Regions from separate parts of the Prauserella sp. PE36 genome, predicted to be linked through region 2. Evidence: riboswitches for the same ligand, from Rfam matches in the RefSeq annotation. Region 2 holds a riboswitch; the other holds the start of a gene.
The links. A riboswitch is a leader RNA that binds a small molecule or an ion and turns the genes downstream of it on or off. The one in region 2 is predicted to bind cobalamin.

Region 1 (4,396 bases), on a different contig from region 2:
GCTCGAGCGCGTCGCGCACGGCCTCGTCGTCCTCGGCCGAGGCTGGCAGCCACGTCTTCCGGTGCGGGATCCGGCCGAGACGGACCACGTCGAGCACGGTCAGCGGCACCTGCGTGTCGGTGTGCTGCTCCACCACGGCGATGCGGCGGGCCAGCGCGCGGCGGCCGACGTCGTCGAGCGGGTCGCCGTCCAGCGTCACCACGCCCGCCGTCGGCGCGAGCACGCCCGCGAGCAGGCGCAGCAACGTCGACTTGCCCGAGCCGTTGGGCCCGAGCAGGCCCACCGTGGCCCCGGCTTCGGGTGCGAGGCTCACGCCGTCGAGCACGAGCCTGCCGCCGAGCGTGCGGGAGACCCGGTCGGCGCTCAGGCCGTCGCGAACGGTCATCGGGCACCTCGCGCGCGGTAGAGGATCAGCACGAAGGCGGGCACTCCGATCAGCGCGGTCACCACGCCGACGGGCACCTCCTGCGGGTCGAGCACCGTCCTGGCGAGGGTGTCGACCCACACCAGGAACACGGCACCGGCCAGCGCGGTCACCGGCAGCAGCCGCGCGTGGCTCGGCCCGGCCAGGGCGCGGGCCGCGTGCGGCAACACGAGCCCGACGAAGCCGATCGCCCCGGCCGAGCTGACCAGCACGGCCGTGAGCAGTGCCGTCGCGCACAGCAGGATCAGCCGCGTGCGCGCCACGGCGACGCCGAGAGTGGCCGCGGCGTCCTCCCCGAACGCGAAGGCGTCCAGCGAGCGGGCGTACCCGCCGCACACCAGCAGCGTCGCGACGAGCACCGCGAGGCACGTGCCCACCTCGGCCCAGCCCGCGTTGCTCAGCGAGCCGAGCAGCCAGAACAGCACCCCGCGCGTGGTCTCCGCGTCGGCCGAGGTGAGCACGACGAACGACGTCAGCGCCGAGAAGAGCTGCATCACGGCGACGCCGGAGAGCACCACGCGGTCGGTGGTGCCGCCGAGCGTGTGGCTCAGCAACAGCACGAACGCGAACGAGACCACCGCGCCGAGGAACGCCCCGCCCGACAGCGACAGCACACCGCCGCCCGCGCCGAGCACCACCACCAGCACCGCGCCGGTCGAAGCCCCGGAGGACACCCCGAGCACGAACGGGTCCGCCAGCGGGTTGCGCAGCAGCGACTGCATGATCGCACCGCAGACGGCGAGCCCCGCGCCGCACACGGCGGCCAGCAGCGTCCTTGGCAGCCGCAGGTTCCACACGATGCCGTCACGGATCACCGACAGTCCCGACTCACCGAAGCCGAGCCGCGCGCCGACCGATGCCCAGACGTCACCGACCCGGATGTTCGCGGGCCCGATGGTGATCGCGACCGCGATCGAGGCCACCAGTGCGGCGGCTCCGCCGAGCAGCACCAGCGGCAGCCGCGAGCGCCGGGTCAGCGGCTCGACGCTCACCCGGTGAGCCCGAACTCACGCAGCTTGGCCGCGAGCTCCTCGATCCCGGCCACCGTGCGGATCGTGGGGTTCATCGCCTGTCCGCTGAGCAGGACGTAGCGCTTCTCGCGCACCGCGGTGAGGTTGCGGGTCACCGGATGGGACTCCAGGAACTCGATCTTCTTCGCGGCGGTCTCCGCGGTCTGCGACCTGCGCGTGAGGTCGCCGATCACGAACACGCCTGGGTCGCGCTCGGCCACCGTCTCCCAGTTGATCTGCGGCCATTCTTCGTGGGTGTCAGCGAAGACGTTCTCCGCGCCGACGGCCCGGGTCATGACGCCGGGTGCGCCGCAGCAGCCGGCCAGGTACGGCGCCTCGGAGTTGGCGAACCAGTAGAGCAGGGTCACGCCCGAGGCGTCGAGCCCGTTCGTGGCACGTTCGATGCGGTCCCGCAGGTTCGCGACGAGCCGCTCGCCACGCTCCTCGACGGCGAACAGCTTCGCGAGGTCGCGGACCTCGGCATAGATCGTCTCCATCGTCAGCGGCTGGTCGCGGCGGCCGTCGCCGGCACCGCTGTTGTCCTTGAGGCAGTCGGACGGCGACAGGTAGCTGGGCACCCCGAGCTCGGCGAACTGCTCCCGCGTGGCGACGCCGCCGGTGCCGAGCGTTGAGACGAAGGACGCGGTGACGAAGTCGGGCTCGGCCGCCAGCACGGCCTCGAAGGACGGCATGTTGTCGGCCAGCCTCGGCACACCCTCGTTGGCCTCGACGAGGTCGGCCGGCAACGGGTCGGTCCAGGTCGCGGTGCCCACCAGACGGTCGGCCAGCCCCAGCGACAGCAGGATCTCGGTGGTGCCCTGGTTCAGCGAGACGACGCGCTCGGGCGGTTCGTCCACGACCGTCCGCACACCACAGTTGTCGACCGTGCGCGGATAGCCGGGCGCAGCCTCCCGGTCCTGCGTGGCGGCGGTGCCGCCACATCCGGCCAGCACCAGGCAGAGGGACAGGGTGAGGAAGCGGGAGGTACGCGGCACCGACGTTCCCTTGCGTCGAGGGCCCATGCGCGGAGCCCGAGCGGACAGCGACTCCCGGCCGAAAGCCGGGTGCCAGCAGGTCTTCGGACTCGGGGTCATCCGGACGGAACGCCTTCCCGGACCTGGTCCAGTGGCAACGTGTCCCGCCCGTCGCCCTCACCGCTGCGCGTCAGTTCCGGATTCGCACCGGATTTCCTGACTCACGTGGTTCGTGAGTACGACTGGCCGCGAAAACGTATCACGTACGCGCGTACTGGACGTCCACCTCGTGACGCACGAAACCGAGCCGCTCGTACACCGCGATGGCGGGCGCGTTGTCACCCTCGACGTAGAGGATCACCTGGCCGAGGCCGCGTTCGCGCAGGTAGCGCAAGCCCGCGAGGGTGAGCGCCTTGCCGAGCCCGCCGCCCTGCGCTCCGGGGTCGACACCGACGACGTACACCTCGCCGACGGGCTGCCCCCCAAACCGCTCGGGGTTGGCGGGGTGCACCTTGGTCCAGTGGAAGCCGACGACCTGACCGTCGGCGTTCTCGGCGAGGAAGAAGCCCTCGGGGTCGAACCAGCTCTCGTTCTCGGCGGCCCGCAGGTCCTCGACGCTGAACGTGCCCTGCTCGGGGTGCCAGTCGAAGGCGCGCGCGTTGACCGCGACCATCGCCTCCTCGTCCCGCCCCGGCACGAACGTGCGCAGCGAGACGCCCTCGGCGGGCTTGGGCTCCGGCCAGTCGGCTCCCTCGACGTTCACGTGCATGACCAGCAGCTCACGGGCTCGTTCGAAGCCGAAGCGCTCGGCGAGCCTGGCGGCGGCGGGGTGGTCGCCGTGCGCCCACACGCGCAGCTTCTCCGGTACCTCGGCGGCGAGTTCGCGCACGAGCGCGGCACCGTGGCCCCTGCCGCGGTGCGCGGGGTGGACCACCAGCTCGGCGACGAGCCTGCCGAAGGCGTCGCCCGCCGTGTTCAGGTGCACCACGCCCACGAGCTCGTCGCCGTCATGGGCCACCAGGTAGCGGCCTCCGGTGAAGTCGCCTGGCAGCGGCCCTTCCGGCTCGATCTCGGGGCGTCCGTCCGATTCCCGCGCCGCAAGCAACAGCGCGCGCACCGCAGAGGTACGCGCGCTGTCGAGTTCGTTCACCCAGGCCACGTTCTGCATGGGTCCACGCTACTTCAGCGGTTGGAGAACTCCGTCACCTCGAAGGACTCCGGCACCACCGGGATGCCGCCCTTCACCGGGCCGGTGCCCTTGGCGGGCCGCTCGAACTTGTAGCCGACGTTGCGGACGGTGCCGATCATCTGCTCGTGCTCGGGGCCGAGCTTCGCGCGAAGCCGCCGGACGTGCACGTCGACAGTGCGGGTGCCGCCGAAGAAGTCGTAACCCCACACCTCCTGCAGCAGCTGGGCGCGGGTGAACACCCGGCCCGCGTGCTGGGCGAGGTACTTGAGCAGCTCGAACTCCTTGTAGGTGAGCTCCAGCGTGCGCTTGCGCAGACGCGCGGTGTATGTCGCCTCGTCGATCACGAGATCGCCGACCCGCAGCTCGGCGTCGACCTGCGTGGTGGCGCCGTCCTTGGTGGTGGCCAGCCGCAGCCGGGCGTCCACCTCGGCCGGGCCCGCCGTCGGCAGGAGGATGTCGTCGGTGCGCCACTCCGCGCTCAGCGCGACGAGGCCGCCCTCCCCGACCACAGCGATCACCGGGGTCACGGCGTCCTCGTCACCGGCGCCCTTGAGCAAGCGGCACAGGCTCTTCGCCGACGCCAGGTCGCTGCGCGCGTCGAGCAGGATCACGTCGCGGTGTCCGGCGTCCAGGAGCGCGGTGACCTCGGGAGCGCGGACGCGTACGGTGTGCGGGAGAAGATCGAGAGCGGGCAGCACCGAGGTGGCATCGGATTCCGCAGTGAGTACAAGAAGATCCAGGCTCATCGCCACCGCCTCATAATGTTTGATCGCCTCGAGAACCACTCGGGCAGGTCTTC
Region 2 (4,396 bases):
GTCGATGCGGCCCGCGCGCAGCCCCGCCCGTGCGGCGCGCACCTCGGACGTCTGCGGGAACGAGCCGATCGTCGTAGTGGCCAGATCGGGCAGGCGCAGGCGTTCGCGTTGCGCGGCGGCACGTCGCCCGAAGCCGGGCCTGCGCCGGTGTTCCGGGCGCAGCGCGCTGATCCGCGCGCGAACCTGGTCGTCCCGCCTGCCCGCGAGACGGGTCACCTCGTCCGCGTGGGCCAGCTCGCCCGCCACGGCATCGGCGCCCTCGCGCAGCGCACGAGCGATGGTCACGACCTCGGCCACCTTCTGCTCGGCGAACGCGAGCCGTTGCCGCACAACGGGATCGAGGCCGCGCTCCGCGTCCAGGTCGTAGGGCACGTGCAGCAACGAGCAGGAGGTGGAGACACCGAGATCGCGTACCGAGCCCAGCAGGGCCGCCGCCGTGCGCACCGCGGCGCGCAGGTCCGTGCGCCACACGTTGCGCCCGTCGACGAGCCCGGCGACCACGGTCTTGTCGCGCAGGCGCCGCTCGGCCGTCAGCTCCGTCAGCGCCCGCTCGTCGCTCACCAGGTCGACGGCGAGGCCCTCGACGCCGGTGCCCGCCAGCACCCCGAGCGCGTCGCCGAGCCTGCCGAAGTAGCCGGCCACCAGGATGCTGGGCCGGGCGCGCAGTGCGGACAGGCGCGTGTAGGCGGATGCGAGCGCCCGCAGTTCCTCCGGCGTGCGGTCGGCGACGAACGCGGGCTCGTCGAGCTGTACCCACGCGACGCCCTCTGCGGCCAGCAGGCCCAGCAGCTCCGCGTAGGCGTCGAGCAAGCCGTCGAGCAGGTCCAGGGTGCGGAAACCGGCGGGGGAGCCGGGCGACGGCTTTGCGAGCAGCAGGAACGTCAGCGGTCCTGGCAGCACCGGTCGGGTGCTGATCCCGAGTCCGGCCGCCTCCCGGTACTCGGCGAGCGGTTTGTCCGTCGCCAGCCGGAACCTGGTGCCCGGCGACAGCTCGGGCACCAGGTAGTGGTAGTTCGTGTCGAACCACTTGGTCAGTTCCAGCGGGCTGAGCCCTGGCCGTCCCCTCGCCATCGCGAAGTAGGAATCCACTGTGGACAAGCCGCGGTAGCGCTCGGGTACCGCGTCGAAGAGTTGCGCGGTGTCCAGCAGGTGGTCGTAGAACGAGAACGTGTTGCCCGGAACGGAATCCAGTCCGCTTGCGCGCAAGCTCTCCCACGTCGAGCGGCGCAGCGCGGCCGCGGTGGCCTCCAGCTCGGCCACGCCGGTGCTGCCGGCCCAGTAGGACTCGAGCGCCTTCTTGAGCTCCCTGCGCGGACCGATCCTCGGGTATCCCAGCACGGTGGCGCCGATGTCCGGATTCAGGGCATGACTGTCGTGCGTTTCTGCCACGGCTCTCTCCTCGCGAGCGGTTGCGGGCACGCGCGCACCGGCGGTGCGCGCGGCGGTGGCAGGTATTCGGACTCGCGGGCACCCGCCGGACACCTCCGGCGCGCCTACTGGCCGTCGCTTCCCAGGCACCGTGTGCCCAGTGCGTCATGACGGCGGTCGTTCCCGCTCACCGCTGCGGGGGCAGTCCTGGACTCGCACCAGGTTCCCTCTTGCCTCGCCGGGCCGTACGGTCCGGCGAACCACCAGCACGCCCACTCTAGCGGTCCGCACAGGCGATGCACAGCGATGGAAACCTATGCAAACGAGCACGCATGGCGTATGCTCAAACATGAAGCGAACGTAAAGACTTTCACGTTTGCTGGCCTGCCGGGCGCCCACAGCCCCCTCCCCAGGGCGCCCTGGCATGTGAGGAGTGCCCCGGTGCTGAACCCCCAGCAGCACCGGGGCACTCACCTTTTCGCGATGGGGTTCCACATCGCTGCGGACGGGCAGTGGGCGGGGGCTCAGCTTGCCGGGCGCTGCCTCGGCATCCGCTGCGAGTTGATGCCCCGCAGCACCTCGATGCGGTCGGTGCCGGGCCAGCTGTTGACCCAGCTCGAGCCGGTCACGTCCTTGGCGTGCTTCTTCAACGGGGCGAGCAGCCGCGAGATCTCCCGGTACGAGCCGACGGACGAGCCCGCGCAGACCAGCGTCGCGAGTGACACCGTCACGGGCAGCCCCTCCGCGTACCACCGGCTGTCCAGCAGCCCGTCGGCCACGGTCGTGATCTTGTCGATGTCGCAGGCGATGAGGAAGTCGTCGCCGCCCACGTGGCTCACCGTGACGCCGCCGAGGTTCGTCGCCAGGTCGGTGAGCTTGCGGCCGAGGGCGCGGATCAGGTCGTCGCCCGCCGCGAACCCCACGGTGTCGTTGACCTTCTTGAAGGAGTCGACGTCGAGCCAGCCCACCACGAGCGGCTGTCCCGCGGCGATGCGCCGGTCCACGGCCCGAGCCACCGAGTCGCTGCCCGGCAGCCGGGTGAGCGGGTTGAGCGCGGCCGCCTCCTCGATCTTCGCGTCGGCGAGCCCGCGCACCACCTCGTGCACCAGCACCACGCCCTGGCAGCGGCCCGCGTCGTCGATCACCACCACGTCGTCGGCGGTGCGGTCCCAGTCGGCGTCGGTGACCAGGTCGAGCAGTTCCAGCGCGGCGGCGCCGTGGCGGATCACGTGCGGTGCGTCGGCGAGGCGCTCGGCGGGGCGGTTGGCGTGCAGGGCGTGACCGAACGGTCCCGTGACCGCGAGCAGGAACCGTGTGCGGTCGATCGACCACTGTGGACGGCCCTGTTCGTCGAGACCGATGATGCCGGTCGGCGCGTCGTTGTCAACGAGGACGTTGCGGACCTCCTCGCACGTCGCCTCGGCGGGCAGGGTCGTGGCTGGCCGCAGGAAGTCCTTCACGGTCGGCGCGCTCGTCGGCGTGAACGAGGGTGGTCCCTCCTGGCCGTCGGGCGTGGCCAGCGTCGCCGCGCCCATCGGCGCCATGCCTCCGCGGGCGGGTGCGAAGAGGTTGCCCTGCACCACCCGGATACCGAGCCTGCGGACGGTGTTGAGCTGGTCCTCGGTCTCGATGCCCGTCGCGACGAGCCGGAGGTCGGTGCGGGCGGCGAAGTGGACGAGCGACTCGACGAGGGCGACCGTCGCCGGGTCGTCGGGAAGGCGGCGCAGGGTCGTACGGTCCAGCTTGACCAGGTCCACCCGCGATTCGGCGAGCAGATTGAGGGGAAGATCACCCGCGCCGAGGCCGTCGAAGGCCAGCCGGAAGCCGAGCTCGCCGAGCCGGGCCATCCCGGAGAGCAGGGCGGCGGGCGCGATGCCGTGGAAGGGCGGGCCGATCTCCAGGACGATCTCGCGGGGTCTGCGGCTGGTCTCGCCGAGCGCGTCGAAGAGCGGCTGCAGCGCGGGTTTGGGGGCGGCCGCAGTGAGCGCCGTCACGTTGAGATGCAGGGGAAGCAGGGTCGCGTGCGGTGCCTCGTCCAGCACGGCGCGGGCTGCGAGGCCCACGTCCACCTCGACGAGCCTTCCCCGGCGCAGGGCGGAGCCGAGCAGGTCGCCGACGCCTCCGGAGGCGGGACGGGCCAGTGCCTCGACCGCCACGACCCCACCAGTGTGCAGGCTGTACAGCGGCTGGAACGCGAAGCGAACTTGGTTCACACCGACTCCCACGCCCGAAAACTTCACCCGCTTTTGGCCCATTTCAGTGAAAAACAGCCCGATCGTTACACAGGAATAACGGCCGATCAAGCTGGCTCGCGCCGCTCCGCGCTTCTTGTTTAGGCCATCCAGCTGAAGTTCTGCTGAACAGCTACTGAGCAGTAGTGACAACTCGTGACGATTCGTGAAATGTGTGCCCCCGTGAACTCGCTCAGCAGGCGCGAGATGTTCCGCGCTGGGGGTGCGCTGGCCGCGGTCGCCGGCGCCGGAATGCTCGGTCCGACGGCGGCGGCGCAGGAGGCCGGCCCGTTCGCCCATGGGGTCGCCTCCGGTGATCCGCTACCCGACGGTGTGCTCCTGTGGACCAGGGTGACGCCGGCCCCGGAGGCCGTGCCAGGGTCGGGGCTCGGACCCGAGGTCATGGTCAGCTGGGAGATCGCGCGCGACGAGGCCTTCACGAGTGTGGCCGCGCGGGGGAGCGTCACTACCGGGCCCGCCCGCGACCACACCGTCAAGGTCGACGTCGCCGGGCTGGAGCCGGCCACGTGGTACTGGTACCGCTTCGCCGTCGCGGGCACGGCCTCGCCGGTCGGGCGCACACGGACCGCGCCCGCCGTCGGCGCCGCCGTCGAACGGCTCCGCTTCGGCGTCGTCTCGTGCTCCAACCTGCAGTCCGGTCACTTCGCCGCATACCGCCACCTCGCCGAGCGCGACGACCTCGACCTCGTGGTGCACCTCGGTGACTACCTCTACGAGTACGGCGCCGAGGACGGCGCGGTCCGCCCGCACGACCCGCCTGTCGAGATGACGACGCT

Region 1: it holds a riboswitch for cobalamin, as region 2 does, so the genes downstream of both, DI005_RS31845 (ABC transporter substrate-binding protein) here and metE (5-methyltetrahydropteroyltriglutamate--homocysteine S-methyltransferase) in region 2, are expected to answer to the same signal.

The regions. Positions count from the first base shown of each region.
Region 1 is NZ_QEQT01000100.1:164,325-168,720, reverse strand. It holds gene DI005_RS31855 (ABC transporter ATP-binding protein) at 1-385, opposite strand, end outside; gene DI005_RS31850 (iron chelate uptake ABC transporter family permease subunit) at 382-1,416, opposite strand; gene DI005_RS31845 (ABC transporter substrate-binding protein) at 1,413-2,429, opposite strand; cobalamin riboswitch at 2,486-2,670, opposite strand; gene mshD (mycothiol synthase) at 2,668-3,576, opposite strand; gene DI005_RS31835 (response regulator transcription factor) at 3,591-4,343, opposite strand.
Region 2 is NZ_QEQT01000097.1:32,578-36,973, forward strand. It holds gene metE (5-methyltetrahydropteroyltriglutamate--homocysteine S-methyltransferase) at 1-1,389, opposite strand, end outside; cobalamin riboswitch at 1,429-1,648, opposite strand; gene DI005_RS30640 (GGDEF domain-containing protein) at 1,893-3,623, opposite strand; gene DI005_RS30645 (alkaline phosphatase) at 3,771-4,396, shown strand, end outside.